3 regions of the Bradyrhizobium sp. USDA 3315 genome follow, and region 2 is predicted to be linked to each of the others. Evidence: predicted binding sites of a transcription regulator. Region 2 holds the regulator's gene; each other region holds the start of a gene.
What was found. Region 2 encodes PhoB, which activates phosphate uptake and scavenging genes when phosphate is short. Its sites were predicted from a motif close to TGTCATNNANCTGTCAT; they were not measured.
Positions count from the first base shown of each region.

Region 1: the regulator PhoB is predicted to act here: its motif matches at 3,989-4,005, upstream of ppk2 (polyphosphate kinase 2).
Region 3: the regulator PhoB is predicted to act here: its motif matches at 4,244-4,260, upstream of ACVIYL_RS26075 (UDP-2,3-diacylglucosamine diphosphatase).

Region 1 covers NZ_JBSRYP010000001.1:8,752,920-8,760,379, reverse strand. The annotation lists gene ACVIYL_RS40975 (NAD(P)/FAD-dependent oxidoreductase) at 1-266, shown strand, start outside; gene ACVIYL_RS40970 (amino acid ABC transporter permease) at 325-993, shown strand; gene ACVIYL_RS40965 (transporter substrate-binding domain-containing protein) at 1,157-2,035, opposite strand; gene ACVIYL_RS40960 (DUF6294 family protein) at 2,224-2,646, opposite strand; gene ppk2 (polyphosphate kinase 2) at 2,986-3,933, opposite strand; gene ACVIYL_RS40950 (fumarylacetoacetate hydrolase family protein) at 4,082-5,254, shown strand; gene ACVIYL_RS40945 (Lrp/AsnC family transcriptional regulator) at 5,986-6,447, opposite strand; gene ACVIYL_RS40940 (transketolase) at 6,579-7,460, shown strand, end outside.
Region 2 covers NZ_JBSRYP010000001.1:2,744,549-2,752,008, reverse strand. The annotation lists gene argF (ornithine carbamoyltransferase) at 1-583, opposite strand, end outside; gene ACVIYL_RS12585 (acetylornithine transaminase) at 583-1,791, opposite strand; gene ACVIYL_RS12580 (GcrA family cell cycle regulator) at 2,280-2,792, shown strand; gene phoB (phosphate regulon transcriptional regulator PhoB) at 3,090-3,800, opposite strand; gene phoU (phosphate signaling complex protein PhoU) at 3,946-4,662, opposite strand; gene pstB (phosphate ABC transporter ATP-binding protein PstB) at 4,769-5,587, opposite strand; gene pstA (phosphate ABC transporter permease PstA) at 5,584-6,429, opposite strand; gene pstC (phosphate ABC transporter permease subunit PstC) at 6,434-7,423, opposite strand.
Region 3 covers NZ_JBSRYP010000001.1:5,623,495-5,630,954, reverse strand. The annotation lists gene ACVIYL_RS26090 (hypothetical protein) at 1-1,136, shown strand, start outside; gene ACVIYL_RS26085 (threonine/serine dehydratase) at 1,274-2,263, opposite strand; gene ACVIYL_RS26080 (glycosyltransferase family 4 protein) at 2,320-3,411, opposite strand; gene ACVIYL_RS26075 (UDP-2,3-diacylglucosamine diphosphatase) at 3,408-4,220, opposite strand; gene thiD (bifunctional hydroxymethylpyrimidine kinase/phosphomethylpyrimidine kinase) at 4,524-5,321, opposite strand; gene ACVIYL_RS26065 (Lrp/AsnC ligand binding domain-containing protein) at 5,513-5,758, shown strand; gene ACVIYL_RS26060 (c-type cytochrome) at 5,880-6,815, opposite strand; gene ACVIYL_RS26055 (CHRD domain-containing protein) at 6,981-7,403, shown strand.

The sequences.
Region 1 (7,460 bases), 6.0 Mb from region 2:
AGGCGGTGGTGCCGATGGCGCGCAGCGTAGTCGAATTTGGCGATGCGGTCGGCGAGCGCTGGCGCGGCGCGCGGCCGACGCTGCCCGACAGCCTGCCGATGATCGGCGAGGCGCCGCGACATCGCGGGCTCTGGCTCGCCTTCGGCAACCAGCATATCGGCTTCACCACCGGCCCCGGAACGGGCGCCGCAATTGCGGCGATGATCGCGGGCGATGCGCCGCCGTTCGAGGTCAAGGCATTTTCGCCCGCCCGGTATATCGCGTGACTCGCGCGAGGCCGCCTGCAATGTTTGGCGATCAAGCGCGCGGCAACCGAGGGGCAGGATGAACTACGTCTGGGATTTCGGCATCCTTGCCAAATACAGCCATCTGTTCTGGCTCGGGCTCGGCTGGACCATCGCCTACACCATCGGCACCATCATCCTCGGGACCCTGATCGGCTTGATCGTCGGCATGCTGCGGCTGCGGCGCATTCCCGTGATCGACTGGCTCCTGATCGCCTATATCGAATTGTTCCGCTGCACGCCGCTGCTGGTGCAGATCATCTGGTTCTACTACGCGTTTCCGGTCGTGATCGGCGTCAACATCCCGGCGCATGTCGCCGCCGTCAGCGTGCTCTCGCTCTATGGCGGCGCGTTCTATGCCGAGATCGTGCGCGGCTCGATCGAGAGCGTGCCGGTCGGGCAGTGGGACGCGGCGAAGGCGCTCGGCTTCCGCGGCTGGCGCCTGATGCGGCTCGTGATCCTGCCGCAGGCGCTGAAGCCGATGATGGCGCCCTATGTCAACCAGTCGGTCACGCAGCTCAAGAACACCTCGCTGGTCTCGATCATCGCGGTACCCGATCTCGTCTACAACGCGACCTTGATCAACGCCGACACCTACCGGCCGCTCGAGGTCTACACCATCGTGGCGCTGATCTATTTCGCGATCCTGTTCCCGTCGACGCTGGTGGCCAGGCGGCTGGAGCGCGGGCTGACCTACGACAAGGTGTGAGTTGCTTGACCTCTCCCGCTTGCGGGGGAGGTCGGATCGCATCGTTAGATGCGATCCGGGTGGGGGCTCTCTCCATACATAGGGTGTCGCTTGTGGCGACACCCCCACCCCGGCCCTCCCCCGCAAGCGGGCGAGGGAGATCACTGCCGTCTCGGCAATCGCCTCAAATACTCAACTCCACCGGCACATCCTCGGGCTTGACGCCGGCGAGGCCGAGGCCCTTCACGAACCATTCGCGCATCTGGCCGATGCCGCGGTTGTAGTCGATCCACACCGAAAGGAAATCGCGCCAGCGCTTGTCGGCTTCGCGCCGTACCGCCGTGCCGCTCGCGATCGTCACCGACGGCGAGGCCAGGATCTTGTAGGTGCCGAGGTTCGGGTTCTTGGCGATCGCGGTCAGCCCGAGCACCAGCGCGTTGACCACGCAGTCGACGCGGCCCGACGACATTTCCAGCATCACCTCATCGCGCGACTTCAGCGACTTGATGGTGGCGTTCGGCGCGAAGCGGCGCGCCACCGCCTCGTTGGCCGAGCCGACGTCGACTGCGATCTTGACCTCGGGCTTGTTGATGTCGGCCCAGGTCTTGGCTTCCAGCCCCTTCTTCAGCATCGCGCCGAACGGATGCGGGAACACCAGATTGGTGAAATCGACCACCAGCGCGCGCTGCGGCGTCGGGTTGAGCGCGAAGCCGAGATCGATCTTGTTGGCCTGCAGATCAAGGATTGAATTGCCGTAGGTAGATTCGACGTATTCCAGCTTGACGTCGAGCAGTTTGGCCAGATCGTTGGCCATCTCGATCGAGAAGCCGGACCAGGTGCCCGAGGCGAGGTCCTTGTTGAAATAGGGCAGCTCGCCCGGCAGCACCGCGATCCGCAGCACCTTGTTGGCCCGGATGCGATCCAGCGTGTTGTCGGCTGGCGTCTGCGCCGAGGCCGGCGTTGCCATCGCGGCCGCGAGCGCCGCGCCGCTGCCGATCCCGAGCGCATAGCGCAGCGCGTCACGGCGATCTTCGGAGATTTTGATGTCGTCGGATTGAGTCAAGCGGGCCTCCCTGCACCAGATCGGGGGAAGCCTAGCGTCGGTATCCGGTGCCAGCAAGTGCGCGCGTCTGCACTGCGCGCGTCTGCACCATTGGTAGGCAAGGCGAGGGCGCGGTCGCCTACGTGCCGGACTTCACCTCTCCCGCTTGTGGGGGAGGTCGAATAAGCCGCGAACCGCGCCCTTAGGGGTTAGCAACGATAGGTCATGTTCGCCCCTGTGACCGAAGAAAAGAAAACGGCGGGGAAGCTCAGTTCGGCTACCCAATCGAGCACTTGGTTGTCTGTCTGGGTTTCTGGACTTGAAAGGTGTGGAAATTGAAAAAGCACCGTCCCGTGAATGTCCAAAAGAACGAGACGATCGATAACCCAAACATCACCGTCGTCGGTCGAGAAAAATTTTGCCAGCAATTCTGCTGTTCCGTCAGAACGAAGCCTGAGAGTGGGGCCGTTGTTCAGGGTGCCGTTCAAGAAGCCGGACAGCTTGCAATCGCCGTAACGGATAGGCGCGCTCCAACTGAGGTCAAGGGTTTGGATGGCATGTGTCGCAACACCCTTATAGCTTTCTGGCTGGTCGGTCGCCGAGCTTTTGCTTTCAAGATGTTCTTTCAACATAGCGTACGCCTCCTTCTGGCCCGCGAATTGCGAGCAACCTCTGGTTTAGAGGGAGGGCGCAAAAGGACCAGTGAGCTGCCTCACAATCTCCAATCGCGATTTAGTGATCCTCCCCCGTAAGCGTAGGGCAATCGCATATGGCGGTTTGAGGCGATCGGAGTTCCCACAAACTCGTCATGACCGGGCTTGTCCCGAGCATCCACGTCTTCGTTTCCACGCGAAGAAAAGACGTGGATGGCCGGGACAAGCCCGGCCATGACGGCGCGGAAGAATCGGTTCATTCCATATGCGATTGCCCTGCCCGTAAGGGGGGAGGACAGAGCGTGCTCGTGCCCAGAATCAATATCGTCCGGGCACGTACATCTCCTGCGGGATCGGGCCGCGGTGATAGTCCGGGTTGCGCACCCGCGGCGGCAGCACCACCGGCTGGTGGGTGACCGCCTGATAGGGGATCTGGCTCAATAGATGCGAGATGCAGTTGAGCCGTGCGCGCTTCTTGTCGACGGCATCGACGATCCACCACGGCGAGTCCTGCAGGTGCGTGCGTTCAAGCATCGTTTCCTTCGCCTTGGTGTAGAGCTCCCAGCGGGTCCGCGCCTCGACGTCCATCGGGCTCAGCTTCCACTGCTTCAGCGGATCCTGGATCCGCATCGAGAAGCGGAACGCCTGTTCCTCGTCGGTGATCGAGAACCAGTATTTCAGGAGGACGGTGCCGGAGCGGATCAGCATGCGCTCGAATTCCGGCACCGAGTTGAAGAATTCCTCATACTGCTCGTCGCTGCAGAACCCCATCACCTTCTCGACGCCGGCGCGGTTGTACCAGCTGCGGTCGAACAGCACGATCTCGCCGCCGGCCGGCAGATGCGAGACATAGCGCTGGAAGTACCATTGCGTGCGCTCGCGCTCGTTGGGCGCCGGCAGCGCCGCGATCCGGCAGACCCGCGGATTGAGCCGCTGGGTGATGCGCTTGATCACGCCGCCCTTGCCGGCGGAATCGCGGCCCTCGAACAGCACGACGACCTTTTTCTTCTCGTGCTGCACCCAGTCCTGCAGCTTGACCAGCTCGCCCTGCAGCCGCAGCAATTCGCGGAAATAGAACTTGCGGTCGATCGACGGCCTGCCGGCGGCGCCGTCATGGTCGAGCTCGTCGAGCCTCATGTCGTCGAGCTCGAGCTCGAGTTCCTCGTCGAGGCTGTCGGCCATCTCCTGATGGATGCGGGCGCGCAAGGCTTCGTCCCGCAAGGCTTCATCCCGGGAGGCTTCGTCGGTGAGGGCGGAGGTCGTCATGAAGGTCCGTCTTTCAGTGTGTTAGATGGATCGGACGGCAGCATTGACGGGCGATGTTACCCCTCTATGACAATGCCGTGACCGCTGTTTCACGCCGCCGGGCGGACTGTGCTAACAAGCCGACAAAACCAAAAAGGGAGATGTGCCGATGATTTCACTCACGCCAAAAGACGTCCTGCCGGAGGACGGCACCGCCGGCACGCTGGTCGGGCGGGTCTGGCTGCCGCAGGCCGGCGGGCCGGCCGTCGTCGCGGTGCGGGCGGACGGTGTGTTCGACGTCACGGCGCGGTTCCCGACGGTGAGCGCGCTTTGCGAGGAAAGCGATCCCGCGGCTGCGCTGCGCGCCACGCGCGGCGAGCGGATCGACGATTTCGAGGCGATCCTCGCCAACACCCCGCCCGACGGCCGCGACAAGACCAGGCCGCATCTGCTGGCGCCGGTCGATCTCCAGGTGCTGAAGGCCGCCGGCGTCACCTTCGCGATCTCGATGCTGGAGCGCGTGATCGAGGAGCGGGCGCGCGGCAATCCGTCCTCGGCGGACGCGATCCGCAAGGAAGTGGTGCGCCTGGTCGGCGACGATCTCTCCAAGCTGAAGCCCGGCTCCGAGCAGGCGATGAAACTGAAGCAGGTGCTGATCGATCAGAATGCCTGGAGCCAGTATCTCGAGGTCGGCATCGGTCCCGACGCCGAAGTGTTCACCAAGGCGCCGACGCTGTCCTCGGTCGGATCAGGCATGGATGCCGGGCTGCATCCGAAGTCGACCTGGAATAATCCGGAGCCGGAGGTCGTGCTTGTTGTCTCCGCCGCCGGCAAGATCGTCGGCGCCGCGCTGGGCAACGACGTCAATCTGCGCGACTTCGAGGGGCGCTCGGCGCTCTTGCTGTCGAAGGCCAAGGACAACAACGCGTCCTGCGCGATCGGCCCGCTGTTCCGGCTGTTCGACCAGACCTTCTCGCTCGACGATGTCAGGAAGATGGATGTCGGCCTGACCGTGACTGGCGCAGACGGCTTCGTGCTCGAGGGCCATTCCTCGATCAGCAAGATCAGCCGCGACCCGACCGATCTGGTCGCCCAGACCATCGGCCCCGTGCATCAATATCCTGATGGATTTGCGCTGTTCCTCGGCACGATGTTCGCGCCGGTCAAGGATCGCGATGCCAAGGGCGAGGGCTTTACCCACAAGCGCGACGACATCGTGACCATCGCCGCACCACAGCTCGGCAAGCTGGTCAACCGGATGCGCAATAGCGACGAATGCGAGCCCTGGACCTTCGGCGTCGGTGCGCTGATGACGAACCTCGCACAGCGCAAGGTGCTGTGAGGATCAGGACGGGACGGCGAGTCCACTACCTCGGCCGTTTCGTCGGCCATGTGTGGCCTGTCGCGTGGCGGCAGGTCGGCGCTGCGCCCGCAATCCGGTGACGTTCAGCCGCCTCTTGCAGCGCGTTGAACGACGATGATGGTGACTGTGCCAAAGCGGCGGCGTTGCCGAACATGTTCAGAAACCTGCGCGGCAGATCGACCGTGTGGCGCAACTTGCGCGCGCTAAAACACGCGGAATTTGCCGCTTTTTCCTAGCTTTATGTGAACCAGTTCATCCTCGTTCGCGCCGGTCCGCTCCAGCATATTGGCTCGACGCGAACAGAAGGAGTCGCGGACATGAGCGAGCAGCCATCAAACGGAATGCCCGATTGGCTCACCACCGATATGCTGGTCATTGCCGTCTCACTGGCCATCATCGTGATTGGGATATGGATCGCGCCGTAGCCTGGTCGTCGCGGCGAGGAGCCGGCCAGAGCGCCAGCGCCAATCACTGAGTTGCCCGACGGCGCAAGCCTCCTTTGCAAAACGGAACGAGACGCAAAGCTCGGACGATTCACACACTCAGTGCCGTCCCTGCGAAAGCAGGGAACCCATAACCCCAAATGCAAATTGTTAAGCGATGCTGCAACGACGAGTCCCTCTCACAACAACTGCTGCGGCGTATGGGTCCCGGCCTTCGCCGGGACGACACTGTGGGGTTGGCGCCATTCGAGTGACCAACCAACGTCCTCACACCGGCAACGCCGTCGAATACTTCACCTGGCTCAGCGCAAAGCTCGACTCGATGGAGGCGATGCCGTCGAGCCGGGTCAGCTTGTTCTTCAGGAATGCCTCATAGGAGGAGAGGTCGGCGGCGACGACGCGCAGCAGATAGTCGCGGTTGCCGGTCATCAGATAGCATTCGAGCACCTCGTCCCATTTCGAGATCGCGCGCGCGAAGCGGTTGAGGTCTTCCTCCTTCTGGCGCGCCAGCTTGATCGAGATGAAGACGGAGACGTGCAGCCCGATCGACTTCTGGTCGACGGTTGCGATGTAGCGAGAGATCACGCCGCGCTCCTCGAGCAGCTTGACCCGGCGGTGGCAAGGCGACACCGACAGCCCGACCTTGTCGGCGAGTTCCTGCATGGTCATGCGGCTGTCGGTCTGGAGCAGACTCAGGATCTTGCGGTCGATGGCATCGAGGGCAGGCATTGGGATGAACTCGTCAATTGAAGTTGGATCGTGGGAATTTATCCCAATTTTTCCTGTGCTGTCGCGTGGAATTGAGATTTTCGCCGCCGCCTGCGGCAGTAACATTCCGGCATATCGCCCGGAGCATTGCCATGGGAATCGCGCCCGAACGCCTCGACATGCTGTCCGCCCTGGCCCGCAAGGTGCTGTGGCTGTCCTCGTGGACCATCCATCACGCCAATCACGTGCGGCCCTCTACCGACGGGTTGAAGGTCGGCGGCCACCAGGCCTCGTCGGCCTCGCTCGCCAACATCATGTCGGCGCTTTATTTCTCGGTGTTGCGTCCGCAGGACCGCGTCGCGGTGAAGCCGCATGCGAGCCCGGTGTTCCACGCCATCCAGTATCTGTTCGGCCACCAGACCCGCGACAAGCTGGAGAATTTTCGCGGCTACAAGGGCGCGCAGTCCTACCCCTCGCGCACCAAGGACAGCGACGACGTCGACTTCTCGACCGGCTCGGTCGGCCTCGGCGTCGCGCAGACGCTGTTCGCCTCGCTGGTGCAGGATTACGTCAAGGCGCACGGCTGGCTGCAGGACCGGCCTGAGGGCCGCATGATCGCGCTGGTCGGCGACGCCGAGATGGACGAGGGCAACATCTTCGAGGCGTTGCTCGAGGGCTGGAAGCACGGCCTGCGCAACACCTGGTGGGTGGTCGACTACAACAGGCAGTCGCTCGACGCCGTGGTGCGCGAGGGGCTGTGGGCCAAGTTCGAGACCATGTTCCGCAACTTCGGCTGGGACGTGGTGATCGTGAAGTACGGCAAGCTGATGCTCGAGGCGTTCGCCGAGCCCGGCGGCGAGGCGCTGCGGCGCTGGATCGACAACTGCCCGAACCAGATGTACGCCGCGCTCTGCTTTCAGGGCGGCGCCGCGTTCCGCAAGCATCTGCGCGACGACATTGGCGACCAGGGTGAGGTGTCGGCGCTGATCGAGCGCCGCAGCGATGACGAGTTGCTGGCGCTGATGTCGAACCTC
Region 2 (7,460 bases):
TCGGCTTTTTCGGCGAGAGCTCCGGCGGGGTCGCGACATTGAGCTGGAACTTGAATCGCTCTGCGGCATGCGCCCAGGAGGCCAGCACGTTGTTGTCGTCGCCGGTCCAGGCCACGGTCTTGCCCTCGATCGAGCCGCGGTTTTCCTCATAGGTCATGAGGTCGGCCATCACCTGGCAGGGATGCGAACGCCGGGTCAGGCCGTTGATGACGGGAACGGTGGCGTGCGCCGCGAGCTCGAGCAGCGCGTCATGGTTGAGGATGCGGATCATGATCGCATCGACATAGCGCGACAGCACGCGCGCGGTGTCGGCGATGGTCTCGCCGCGGCCGAGCTGCATCTCGGCGCCGGTCAGCATGATGGATTCACCGCCGAGCTGGCGCATGCCGACGTCGAACGACACCCTTGTGCGGGTCGACGGGCGCTCGAAGATCATCGCCAGCGTCTTGCCTTCGAGCGGCTTCCTGCCCTTCTCATGCGCCTTCAGCTTCGCCTTCATGGCGGCTCCGGCGGACAGCATGTTGCGCAGCTCGCCGAGCGGCAGCTCGTTGATATCGAGGAAGTGACGGACCGGCTTGCTCATTATCCAGCCGCCTTCTTCGGCTGCGCCGCCGACAGCACAGAGCAGGCGCGCTCGAGCGCGGTGATCGACTGGTCGATCTCGGGCTCGGTCACGATCAGCGGCGCCAGGAACCGCACCACATTGTCGCCGGCGCCGACAGTGAGCAGCTTCTCGCTGCGCAGCGCTGCGATCAGGTCGCCCGACGGCACCACCGCCTTGACGCCGATCAACAGGCCCTCGCCGCGCACCTCCGACAGCACGCCGGGATAACGGTCGACGACGGAAGCGAGCTTCTGCTTGAGCAGCAGCGACATCTTCTGCACATGCTCGAAGAAGCCGGGTTTCAGCATGACGTCGAGCACGGCATTGGCGGCGGCGACCGCGAGCGGATTGCCGCCGAAGGTCGAGCCGTGCGAGCCGGGCGCCATGCCGGCCGCAGCCTGCGCGGTCGCCAGCACCGCGCCGATCGGAAAACCGCCGCCGAGCGCCTTGGCCAGCGACATCACGTCCGGCGTGACGCCGGTGCGCTTGTAGGCGAACAGCTCGCCGGTGCGGCCCATGCCGGTCTGCACCTCGTCGAAGGCGAGCAGCAGGCCGTGCTCGTCACACAGCGCGCGCAGCGCCTTGAAGAACGCCTGCGGCGCCGAGCGCACGCCGCCCTCGCCCTGCACCGGCTCGATCAGGATGCCGGCGGTGTGCGGGCCGATCGCCTTCTTCACCGCCTCGATGTTGCCATGCGGCACCTGGTCGAAGCCGTCCATCGGCGGGCCGAAGCCCTCAAGATATTTCGCCGAGCCTGTCGCCGCCAGCGTGCCCAGCGTGCGGCCGTGGAAGGCGCCCTCGAAGGTGATGATGCGGTAGCGCTCGCCATGGCCCTTGGAGAAGTGATAGTGGCGGACCAGCTTGATCACGCCCTCCATCGCTTCCGCGCCGGAATTGCAGAAGAACACGAAGTCGGCAAAGCTCTGCTCGCACAGCCGCGCGGCAAGCGCCTCGCCGTCCGGGCTCTTGAACAGGTTCGACATGTGCCAGAGCTTGGTCGCCTGTTCCTGCAGCGCCTTGACCAGATGCGGATGCGCATGCCCGAGCGCGTTGACCGCGACGCCCGAGGTGAAATCGAGATAGCGGTCTCCGTTGGTTGCGATCAGCCAGGCGCCCTCACCGCGCTCGAAGCCGAGATCGACCCTGGCGAAGACGGGGAGCAGATGCGACGTGGCAGCGTTGGTCATGGCGTTCACTGACGGTTTTTAAGCCGACAATTGCCGCTGCGCCTTGACGCCAGCGCAGCAACGGCCAGCTTCGGAAAACAAAACGGCCGCCTTTGCGGGCGGCACGTGGCGGGCATTCTATGCTGCGGTCGGTAAGTGTCAATCGCTACGAAGTGGCCTTCCTGCAATGCGAAACGAGCGCAATCCGGAGCATTCCGGTGCGGTGGAAAAGCCTCATCGCGATGCTTAACTGTGTGGGAACATGTGGACGCACGACCGCGGACTCTTGCGCCAGAGTCACGCCATATTGTAGCGTTTGGCCTGTCGGGTACGACATCTCGTGCGGCGGTACTGGACCCTCTAAGTAGCCTTTGTGTCTCGCGTAAACGTTCGGGCGCAACACCGTGCCCGGCGAGGGCTAAGGGATTCTGGCCGCAGGGATATTTGTCCAGATTGGCTCGCAGCGCCGCTCCAATGATTGGCCGGCGCTACGCGAAGGGAAGAATGCGATGACTGTATTGACCTGGTCCGACGATCGCGTCGAGCAGCTGAAGAAACTCTGGGAGTCCGGCCTGTCGGCCAGCCAGATCGCGGCGGAACTTGGCAATGTGACGCGAAACGCCGTGATCGGCAAAGTGCATCGGCTCGGCCTTTCCGGCCGCGCCAAGGCACCCTCCACTGCCGCGCCGCGGCAGCGCAAGGCTCGCCCGGCCCAGCACATGATGCGGGTGGCGCGTCCGGTCTCGCGCGGCAACACCGCGCTGGCGCACGCCTTCGAGGTCGAGATGGAGCCCGATCCGATCTCCTACGACAATGTGGTGCCGATGAGCCAGCGGCTCTCGCTGCTCGAGCTCAACGAGGCCACCTGCCACTGGCCGGTCGGCGATCCCTCGAGCCCGGAATTCTTCTTCTGCGGCGGCAAGGCGCTCGCCGGCCTGCCCTATTGCGCGCATCACTCGCGCGTCGCCTACCAGCCCGCCGCCGATCGCCGCCGGCCGTCGGCGAAACCGCAGATCAAGTGAGCACTCGGGAAAACGACGGAAGACCTCAAAGACAAATCCCCGCGAAAGCGGGGATTTTTTTGTGTGACGCAGCCCGGATGGAGCCAACGGGGCGCTCGTTCGCGCGACCCGTCGGCTCCATCCGGGCTACCGCTACATCACCGGCGTCGTCCCGGCGCAGGCCGGGACCCATAACCACGAATGGGTGTTGTTAGAAAGCCGTCTGGCCGCGTGCCGATTGCGCTGGCCGCGGCGTATGGGTCCCCTGGCTTTCGCCGGGACGACGCCGTGTTGCGGTTTATGAGTGCCGCATGGCCGTTACGGCTGCGGCTCGGCCTTGGCAAAGCGGTCGTCGAGCGCGTAGCCGGCGCCGCGCACGGTGCGGATCGGATCCTGCTCGCGGCCCGGATTGAGCAGCTTGCGCAGGCGGCCGATATGCACGTCGACGGTGCGCTCATCGATGTAGATGTCGCGGCCCCAGACGCTGTCGAGCAATTGCTCGCGGCTGAACACGCGGCCGGGATGCTCGAGGAAGAATTCAAGCAGGCGATACTCGGTCGGCCCGAGATCGATCGGACGGCCCGAGCGCGCCACGCGGCGCTTCTCGCGGTCGAGCTCGATGTCGCCATAGGTCAACACGGTCGCAAGCCGCTCCGGGCTGGCTCGGCGCAAGAGGCCCTTCACCCGCGCCAGCAGCTCCGGCACCGAGAACGGCTTGACGATGTAATCGTCCGCGCCGGTGGCAAGCCCGCGCACGCGCTCGCTTTCCTCGCCGCGCGCGGTCAGCATGATGATCGGAAGCTGCTTGGTCTCGGGCCGCGCCCGCAGGCGGCGGCACAGTTCGATGCCGGACAGGCCCGGCAGCATCCAGTCCAGCACCACGAGGTCGGGAACGCGCTCCTTCAGCCTTGTATCCGCATCGTCGCCGCGCCCCACCGTCTCGACATCGTAGCCTTCCGCATCGAGATTGTAGCGCAACAGCGTCGTCAGCGCTTCCTCGTCTTCGACTACCAGAATGCGTGCGCTCATCGGTTTAAGTTCTTTCTCTGTAGTGATCCGTTGCCCAGACGCAAACCGAAACGCTTACTTCCTTGAGCATAGTCCCCGCGGAAACGATTTGTCGCGAGGATCGTCCAGTTTCGCTCTTGCCGGTTCCGTGCTTGCCGATCATGCCTCAGTTGCCCGGCACCGTGGTGGCAAAAGTGGTCATGTCGCCCTTCGGGCGCTTGTCGGTGATCTGCTGGCCCTCGATCATGTAGAACACGGTCTCGGCGATATTGGTGGCGTGATCGCCGATCCGCTCGATGTTCTTGGCGCAGAACATCAGATGGATGCAGAACGAGATGTTGCGCGGATCTTCCATCATGTAGGTGAGCAGTTCGCGGAACAGCGAGGTGCAGATCGCATCGACCTCCTCGTCGCCCTTCCAGACGTTCATCGCCGCCGGCAGGTCGTGCGCGGCATAGGCGTCGAGCACCGACTTGACCTGCGACAGCACGAGGTCGGTCATGTGCTCGAGGCCGCGGATCAACTTCAGCGGCTGGAAATCGCTCTCCAGCGCCGCGACGCGCTTGCCCATGTTCTTGGCGAGGTCGCCGATCCGCTCGAGATCGGTGGCGACGCGCATCGCGCTGACGATCTCACGCAGGTCGATCGCCATCGGCTGGCGGCGCGCGATCGTCAGCACCGCGCGCTCTTCGATGTTGCGCTGCAGATTGTCGATCTCGATGTCGGCGGCGACCACGCGCTTGCCGAGCGCGACGTCGCGACGGATCAGCGCGTCGACCGACTCGGTAATCATCCGTTCGACCAGGCCGCCCATCTCGGCGACCAGGCGGGTCAACTCCTGCAGGTCGCTGTCGAATGCCTTGGCGGTATGTTCAGAAGCCATCGCTTGTCTCCCTCAACCATGATCCCGGGGATCATGGCTTCGTGTCCTGAATTTTAGCATGACCTGATCGGAAAACCGGTTTCCACTTTTCCGGATCATGCGCCGGTCAACCGAACCGGCCGGTGATGTAGTCCTGGGTGCGCCGATCGCTCGGTGAGGTGAAGATCTTGTTGGTGTCGTCGAACTCGATCAGCTCGCCGAGATACATGAAGGCGGTCTTGTCGGAGACGCGCGCCGCCTGCTGCATGTTGTGGGTGACGATCGCGATCGTGTAGTCCTCGGAGAGCTCCTGGATCAGTTCCTCGACCTTGGCGGTCGAGATCGGGTCGAGCGCCGAGCACGGCTCGTCGAACAGGATCACCTCGGGACGCACCGCCACGGTGCGCGCGATGCACAGGCGCTGCTGCTGGCCGCCGGAGAGCGACAGGCCGGAGGCGTTCAGCTTGTCCTTGACCTCGTTCCACAGCGCGCCGCCGCGCAACGCCTTCTCGACCCGGTCGTCCATCTCGGACTTCGAGATCTTCTCGTAGAGGCGGATGCCGAAGGCGATGTTCTCGTAGATCGTCATCGGGAACGGCGTCGGCTTCTGGAACACCATGCCGACCCGCGCGCGCAGCAAGTTGAGGTCGAGCTTGGGGTCGAGAATGTTGGTCTGGTCCAGCATCAGCTGGCCGACCGCACGCTGGCCCGGATAGAGGTCGTACATCCGGTTGAAGATGCGCAGCAGGGTCGACTTGCCGCAGCCGGACGGGCCGATGAACGCCGTGACGCGGTTGGTGCCGAGCGTCAGGTTGATGTTCTTCAGCGCGTGGTGCTCGCCGTAGTAGAAGTTGAGGTTGCGCACCGTGACTTTCGGCGGCGCTTCCGGCAGCGGAACCTGCGGAATGTGGCCTGCGGCAGTCGTGGAGACGGAAAGCTCGGTCATTTTGCGGCCCTTTCGGCACCAAGGATACGCGCGCCGATATTCAACGCGAGCACGGTGAATGTGATGAGCAGCGCACCGCTCCACGCCAGCTCTTTCCAGTAGGCGTAGGGGCTCTGCACGAAGTTATTGATGGTCACCGGCAGGTTGGCCATCGTCTTGGTCAGATCCAGGCTGAAGAACTGGTTCGACAGCGCGGTGAACAGCAGCGGCGCGGTCTCGCCGGCGACGCGGGCGGTCGCCAGCAGCACGCCGGTGATCAGACCCGATCGCGCAGCACGATAAGCGATCCGCTTGATCACCAGCGAACGCGGCAGGCCGAGCGCGGAGGCGGCCTCGCGCAGCGGATTGGGCACCAAGAGCAGCATGTCCTCGGTGGTGCGCAGCACGACCGGGATCACGATCACAGCGAGCGCGAGACTGCCCGCGATCGCCGAGAAGCCGCGCATCGGCACCACCACCGCACCATAGATGAACAGGCCGATGATGATCGAGGGCGCGCTGAGCAGGATGTCGTTGATGAAGCGGATCACCGAGGTCAGCTTGTCGTGCTTGCCGTATTCGGCGAGGTAGGTGCCGGCGAACAGGCCAAGCGGCGCGCCGATGCCGACGCCGATCACGGTCATGATGACCGAGCCGACGATGGCGTTGAGCAGGCCGCCTTCGGTCGAGCCGGGCGGCGGCGTGTTCTGGGTGAACAGCTGCACGCTGAGGCCGGCAAGGCCGTTATAGAGCAGCGTGATCAGGATCAGCGCCAGCCAGGTGACGCCGAACAGCGCGGCGCCGACACAGAGTGCGCGGATGACGATGTCGCTGCGGCGGCGGGATTTGTAGATCGGGTTCATGGCGTTACTTCCCCGCCTTCTTTTCAAGCCGCATCAGCATCAGCCGCGCGCCGGCGAGCACGAAGAAGGTCAGCACGAACAGCAGCAGGCCGAGCAGGATCAGGCCGGACTGGTGCAGGCCGTCGCTCTCGGCGAATTCGCTGGCGATCGCCGCCGAGATCGTGGTGCCCGGCGCGAAGATCGACGACGAGATCCGGAACGAGTTGCCGATGATGAAGGTCACCGCCATGGTCTCGCCGAGGGCGCGGCCGAGCGCCAGCATGATGCCCCCGATCACGCCGACGCGGGTGTAGGGGATCACGACGCTGCGAACGACTTCCCAGGTGGTGCAGCCCATGCCGTAGGCGGCCTCTTTCAGCACCGGCGGCACGGTCTTGAACACGTCGACCGAGATCGCGGTGATGAAGGGCAGCACCATGATCGCAAGGATCAGCGCAGCGTTGAACAGGCTGAGATAGGACGGCGGGCCGGCGAACACCGCGCCCAGCACCGGGACGCCCTCGAAGATCCGGATCATGAAGGGCTGGAACGTGTTGGCCAGGAACGGGCCGAGCACGAAGAAGCCCCACATGCCGTAGATGATCGAGGGGATGCCGGCGAGCAGCTCGATCGCGATGCCGATCGGGCGGCGCAGCACTTGCGGGCAGAGCTCGGTGAGGAACACGGCGATGCCGATGCCGACCGGAATGGCGATCAGCATCGCGATGACCGAGGTAATCAGCGTGCCGTAGATCGGGCCGAGCGCGCCGAGCACCGGCGGATCGGCCGAGGGCGCCCAGCGCTGCGTCCACAGGAAGGCGAAGCCGTATTCCTTCATCGCCGGCCAGGCGCCGACGATCAGCGACAGGATGATGCCGCCGAGGATCAACAGAACCGAGATCGCCGAGATACGGGTGATCCAATAGAAGGTGAGGTCACCAAGCTTGAAGGCGCTGAGGGCCTTGGCGCGATCGTAAGGTCCCGCGGCTTCCATCACATCGCTCTGAACAGCCATGTCTGCCACGCCAATCCCCTCTTTAGTATGCAAAAGC
Region 3 (7,460 bases), 2.9 Mb from region 2:
TGGCGCGGATCGAGGAAAGCCTCAGCGCGCAGCGGCAAGCCGCCGCCGCGGCGATCAGGGACGAGCAACTGGCGCAGGCGCTGGCCGCCCTGCGCGGCGCAATCGAAGCTACCCAGGCCTCCGCCATCGCCGCGCTCGACGGCATCAGCTTCGAGCAAAGCCTCGCACCGGTGCGCAAGGGCGTGCGGGTGATCAGGGAGATCTCCTGGCGGCTGCGCGAGATCGGCAATGACGGCCGGATCTGCGACATCATCGATTCGCAGGTCAGCGCGATCGAGGCCGGCGCCGCCGAGGTCTCGATGAACGACGCCAAGGCTGTGCTGGATGCCGCCTTCGCGGCGCTGGCGCGCCGGCTCAGCGAGTTCGATCCGGACAAGGCGGCGACGCCTGCGGCCGAGCCTGACGTGGCCGAGGCGCCGGTTGCGGAGCCGCCGGCAGCGGCCTCCGCGCCGCCACCGGTGGCCGAAAGTGCAGCTCCCGATATGGCCGCTACGCGGCCAGCGCCGCCTCGGGAGGCCGCTGCGGCGCCGATCGTCGAAGCCGCGATTCCCGCCGCCGTGCCCGGCACTGAGGCCGCTACGGCCGTGATGCCGCAGCCGAGCGAAGCCTGGATCAAAGCTGAAGCCGCGCTGGCCGAAGCCGAAGCCGCGGAACTCGCCCGCGTCACCGACGAAGCGACGGCCGACGCCCATGACGAGGCGGTGCTCGACCTGATCGCGATGGAGATGGGTGCGCCCGATCCGATCGACGAGGAGGTTATCGCCGAGGAAATGCGTGCCGCCGAGGAGATGCGCGTCGCCGAAGCGATGGACGTCGCTGAGGCGATGGCGGCCGAGCCCGAAATGGTTGCGCCGGCCATTCAGCCCGAGCCTGCACCGGCGCCGAAGGTCGAGGTCAGGGCAGAAGTCAAGATCAAGCCGCCGCCGGTGGCTGTGGCGCCGATTGCCGAAACTCTGGTGATGCCGCCGCCTCTCCGGCCCGCCGTTGAGCCTGCCCCTGCTCCCGCAGCAGAGATCTCACTCGGTTCGACCATCATCGCCAGCGGCCTGCTGAAAAGGCCGACTGTTGCGGCCAACGACCCGCTCGCGCCAATCCGTCGCATGAGCCAGGCCGAGAAGATGGCGTTCTTCTCGTAACCTCGACTGTTCATATCCTGTCATTGCCGGGCTTGACCCGCGCACGACGACTGGCGCGAAGCATTCATGTCCCATGGACCGCACGCGCAACGTGAGCCAGCTCATGTACCGCGGCAGCATCTGTGCCTAACCCGGTGTCAGGCAACCAGTTTCGCGAACAGGTCGGCGTCGACATTGCCGCCCGACAGCACGATGACGACGTTCTTGCCCTTGGCATCGATCCGCCCGGCGAGCAGCGCCGCGAGTCCGACCGCGCCGCCGGGCTCGACCACGAGCTTGAGCTCGCGGTAGGCAAAGGCGACGGCGGCGCCGACCTCGTCGTCGGAGGCGCTGACGCCATTCGCGAGCAGCTTGCTGTTGATGGCGAAGGTCAGTTCGCCCGGCATCATCGCCATCAGCGCATCGCAGATGGTGCGCGGCGCAACCGCATGCGCCTCGCGATGCCCGACCTTGAGCGAAAGGGCATGATCGTCATAGCCCGCGGGCTCGGCGACGATCACCTGGGCCTGCGGATATTTCGCCTTCACCGCGGTCGCAACGCCCGCGATCAATCCGCCACCCGAAGCCGGCGCGACCACGATGTCGGGCGTCAGTCCGAGCGCAGCCATGTCCTCGGCGATCTCGCGGCCGGCGGTGCCCTGGCCCGCGATCACGAAGGGATCGTCGTAGGGGCGCACCAAGGTCGCGCCGCGCTTGCCGGCAATGCCGTTGGCGATCGCCTCGCGGTCGTCGCGATCGCGGTCGTAGAGCACGACTTCGGCGCCATAGGATTTGGTGCGCTCGCGCTTGGTGATCGGCGAGTCCGCAGGCATCACGATGGTCGCCTGCATGTTGAGGATCTTGGCCGCCGCGGCGACGCCCTGGGCGTGGTTGCCCGAGGAGAACGCGACGACGCCGCCGCTCCGCTTGTCCTGCGGGATCGAGGCGAGCTTGTTGAAAGCGCCGCGAAACTTGAACGATCCGGTCCGCTGCAGCATTTCGGGCTTGAGAAAGACCTGGCTGCCGACGCGTTCGTTGAGAACGGGGAAGGTCAGGAGCGGCGTGCGCACCGCGAACGGCGCGACCACCCTCGCGGCGGCATCGATGTCCGCGGCAGCGACGGGTGGATTGAGAACGGTGTCCGTCATTCGCGATTTGTATCGCGGCGCCGGGCTGGCGGGCAAGACGCTTTAGCGTGACCCAACTAGCGCGAGTTTGGCTGAGGTGTCGGCAGGACGGCGAAATGGTGCTCTTCGGCACCAAATTCGAACGCCTCCCCCTCGCCGTCCGGCGGCGCGGGGCGGACGTTCATGCAGCGATCGATGAACACCCGGGCCGACGCCTGCCAGGTGTGGAGCGCGGCAAAGTCGACGCAGGCCTGCCGCGGGATGCTGAGCGCCTCCAGGCAGGCATGGCGCAGATCCTCGTCGAGCACGCCGACCGGCGCCGCGCCGATCACGTCGCGGGGACCGGTGACCGGAAAAGCGGCAACCGGCAGGCCGCTCGCCAATGCTTCAAGCAGCACCAGACCAAACGTATCGGTACGGCTCGGGAAAACGAACACATCGGCCGCGGCGTAGATCTCAGCCAATTCTTCCCCATGACGGGCGCCGAGGAACACAGCGTCCGGATATTTCCGCTCCAGCGCCGCCCGCGCCGGGCCGTCACCGACCACGACCTTGGTTCCCGGCAAATCGAGATCGAGGAACGCCTCGAGGTTCTTCTCCACCGCCACCCGGCCGACGCTGAGATAGACCGGCTGCGGCAGGCAGAGATCGACGTCGCGCGGATGGAACAGTGCGGTATCGACACCGCGCGACCACAGCACCACATTGCGGAAGCCGCGCTGACGCAACTCGGCCGCCAGCGCCGGGGTCGCCGCCATCACCGCCCGGCTCGGCCTGTGGAACCAGCACAGCGCCCGCCACACCCAGGCTTCCGGGACAGGCGTCCGCGCCGAGACGTATTCGGGGAAGCGGGTATGGAAGCTCGTCGTGAACGGCAGGCCGCGCTTGCGGCAATAGCGGCGCACCGCAAGCCCGATCGGGCCCTCGGTCGCGATATGGATGCTGTCGGGCCTCGCCGCCTCGATCAGACTTGCGACCTTGGCCCGGTAGGGCAGCGCCAGCCGGAGATCGCGATAGCTCGGCATCGCGAAGGTGCGGAACTCGTCCGGCGTCAGGAAGCTCACCTCGACGCCGAGCGATTTCGCCGCCTGTGCCATCATGGTCAGCGTGCGGACAACCCCGTTGACCTGGGGATGCCACGCATCGGTCGCGACCAGGATATGCGTCATGCAGCGCGTGCCGTCACTCGCGGAACCGGCGCGATCCGGCGCACCGGGTCGGTCCAGGTGATGATCTCGAAATGGCCGTCCTCGTGCTCGGCGAGCGCGGTGCAGCTCTCCACCCAGTCGCCGCAATTCATGTAGCGGATGCCGTGCTCGTCATGAATCGTCGCGTAGTGGATGTGGCCGCAGATCACGCCGTCGCAGCCGTGGCGCCGCGCCTCGCCGGCAAGCGTCGCCTCGAACGCGCCAATATAGTTCACCGCCTTCTTGACCTTCAGCTTGGCCCATTGCGACAGCGACCAGTACCGCACGCCGAACATCTTGCGGAAGAAGTTGACGAAGCGATTCATCTGGATCGCGAAGTCGTACGCCTTGTCGCCGAGATGGGCGAGCCAGCGCGCGTTCTGCACCACGAGATCGAAAATGTCGCCGTGGATCACGAGGTAGCGCTTGCCGTCGGCGCCGGTGTGAACGGTGTTCTCCACCACGTCGATGCCGCCGAAATGCGTGCCGTAATATTTGCGCAGGAACTCGTCGTGGTTGCCCGGGACGTAGATCACCTTGGCGCCCTTGCGCGCCTTGCGCAGCATCTTCTGCACGAAATCATTATGGGTCTGCGGCCAGTACCAGTTCGACTTCAGCGCCCAGCCGTCGACGATATCACCAACGAGGTAGATCGTGTCGGCATCGTGAGAACGGAGGAAGTCGAGCAGGCGGTCGGCTTGCGAACCGCGGGCTCCGAGATGGACATCGGAGATAAACAAAGTGCGAAAGTGCCGCTCGGGACTTTCTTCACTCAAGGAGTCACTTCCCATGCCTGTGCACCTAACAGATTCCTGTGACAAGGCGATGACGATCCCCGCGACCCAAGGCCCCACAAACAGTTAACGAGAATCAGCAGTACGCCGCTTCTCTGCGGATAACAGCAGCGTGCGACAATCTGGCGACATCGGCGGTCGCGGCTGTGGGGAAGAGGCGTTGTGTTGCCTGCACAGCGCGATGGAACAGCGAAGCGATCGAATGCGTAGCCCGGATGGAGCGAAGCGCAATCCGGGGTCCTGCATCCGCGGATAAACTGGTCCCGGATTTCGCTGCGCTCCATCCGGGCTACAAGAGCGTCAGTAATATCCGTGGAAGTGATGCACCGGCCCATGGCCGTGGCCGACGGCGAAGCGATCGGCTTCGGCGATCGCCTGCGTGATCCAGGCCTTGGCGTTGCGCACGGAGGTCTCCATGCTCTCGCCCTTCGCGAGCCCTGCTGCGATTGCCGAGGACAGCGAGCAGCCGGTGCCATGCGTATTCGCGGTCGCAATCCGCGGCGCAGCCAGCGCGATGCTGCGCTCGGCGTCGATCAGATAGTCGATGCTCTCGGCGCCGTGGCCGTGGCCGCCCTTGACCAGCACCGCGCGACATCCCATCGCCAGCAATCGCTTGCCTTGTCGCTCGACGTCGGCCTCGCCTGAGGCAACCGGCTCGTTCAAGAGCGCCGCCACTTCCGGCAGGTTCGGCGTGATCAGCGAGGCCAGCGGAAACAGCAGGACCTTCAGCGCATCGACCGCCTCGGCGGCAAGCAGCCGATCACCGGAGGTTGCGACCATCACCGGATCGAGCACGACATGGCGCGGCGCCCAGCGCCTCAGCCCATCGGCGATCGCAGCGATCGTGTCGGCCTGCGCCACCATGCCGATCTTGACCGCGCCGACCTCGAGGTCGGAGAACACTGCATCGATCTGGGCGGTGACGAATGACGCGGGCACCGGATGGATGCCGCTGACCCCCATGGTGTTCTGCGCGGTCAGCGCCGTGATCGCGGAGGCGCCATAGACCCCGAGCGCGGCAAAGCTCTTGAGGTCGGCCTGGACGCCCGCCCCGCCCGAGGAGTCCGAGCCGGCAATGGTGAGCGCGACCGGCGTCATCTTGCAGCACCGGTGGTTGATACGAGTGAGACCATCACGAACAAGACCATGGCCTGTCCTAGCCCGGCCGCCGATCGGCAGCAAGTTAGCCTGACTTTACCGCAAGTTGGCCTCACCCCCCCCTGCCTCGCCCCTTGCCTTGGCCGCCCGTTTTGGGCCTATAGTCGCGGAAATCCCCGGAGACGACATTGATGGTTCCTTTCTTCGTCCAGATCAAATGCAAGCTCGGCCAGTCCTACACCGTCGCCAACGCGCTGGCGGAGGCCGAGATTGCGTCCGAGATCTATTCCACCGCGGGCAATTACGACCTCCTGGTCAAGTTCTACGTCGACCACGACACCGACATCGGCCATTTCATCAACGAGAAGGTTCAGGTGATCCCGGGCATCCAGGACACCCTCACGATCATCACCTTCAAGGCGTTCGGCGCGAAGTAGGACGCGCCCGCGAGAGCATGATGAGATTAGGTCGAGCTTGAACGGCGTCGAAAGTTCACCTCTCCTTTGGGAGAGGTGAACCGAAACCGCGGCGAGCCGATTCAACCAAACCCATCCCGCTTTACAACTCCTTCTCCTTCTCCTTCTTCACCGGCTTCGGCGGTCCCTCGACCGGCGGCAGCGACTTGATGTACTCGGCGATCGCGTCGCGGTCGGACGACGACAGTTGCGAGGTGTTGCGGATCACGCGCACCATCGACCCACCGGCGCTATCGCCGTCCGGCATCTGGCCGCTCTCGAGAAAATAGGCGATATCCTTCACACTCCAGTCCGAGATCCCCCTCGGCGTGATGTTGGGCACCCAGCCTTCGCCCTCCGGATTCGGACCACCGGCGAAGCGCTGCGCGGTGACGATGCCGCCGAGGACGTTGCGCGGGCTGTGGCACTCGGCGCAATGGCCGAAGCTGTTGACGAGATAGGCGCCGCGGTACCAATGCGCCGAGCGGCTTGCATCCGCGATGAACGGCTTGCCGTTCATGAACAGGAATTTCCAGACCCCGACGTTGCGCCTGATGTTGAACGGAAACGGCAAATCGTGGTCGCGCACCTTGCCGGCGACCGGCGGCAAGGTCTTCAGATAGGCGAACAGGTCGCGCACATCGCTGACCCTGGCGTGCTGATAGGACGGATACGGAAACGCCGGGAAATAGTGCGCGCCCGATGGCGAGGTGCCCTTCATGACCGCGGTGACGAAATCGGCCTCGCTCCAGCGGCCGATGCCGTCGTTCGGGTCGGGCGAGATGTTCGGCGCATAGAAGGTACCGAACGGCGAGGTGATCGCGAGCCCGCCGCCGAGCCTCGTGCGGTCGTCCTGCTTCGGCACGGCATGGCAGGAGGAACATCCCCCGGCATTGAACGTTGTGAGGCCGTTGGCCAGGTCAGGCTGATAGGCAGGCAGCGCGTCGGCGGCAACGGTCGCGGGGATCGTCAGCCACCAGAACACGCCAAAGCCGATTACGCCGGCCAGAATCGCCAGGAGGAAAATTCGTCGCAGCATTCACCGATCCGTCATTGGTCGCGTCAGTTCATGGACCAGTATGATGGCAACCAGTCGGACAAGCTCGCATCAAATTTGCCGCACCCACGATCATTTGGGGAATAAATCCGAAAAGCTGCTGTTTGAAGATTGCAACCATCCTGTGCCGTCAAAGGGGAGAGAACCATGTCGAACAAGACCTTGCTTGCCACGCTGACGCTCGGCGCCGCCATCGCCTTCGCCGGTCCGGCCTTTGCCGAGAAGTTCACGGCGAAGCTGGATAGCAAGAGCGAAGTGCCGCCGAATACCAGCACCGCCACCGGCACCGCCGACATCGACTACGATGCCGCCAGCAAGAAGCTGAGCTGGAAGCTGACCTATTCCGGCCTCTCGGGTCCGGCCACTGCCGCGCATTTCCACGGCCCCGCCGAAGCCGGCAAGAATTCCGGTGTCGCAGTCGCGATCCCGAACGCGACGTCGAGCCCGGTCGAAGGCAGCGCCACGCTGACCGACGCGCAGGCCGCCGATCTGCTCGCCGGCAAGTACTATGTCAACGTTCACACTGCGGCCAATCCGGGCGGTGAGATCCGCGGCCAGGTGACCAAATAACAAGTGACGAAGTAATCGTTCGCGACGCAACGCCAACAAGAAACGGCCGACACAAAA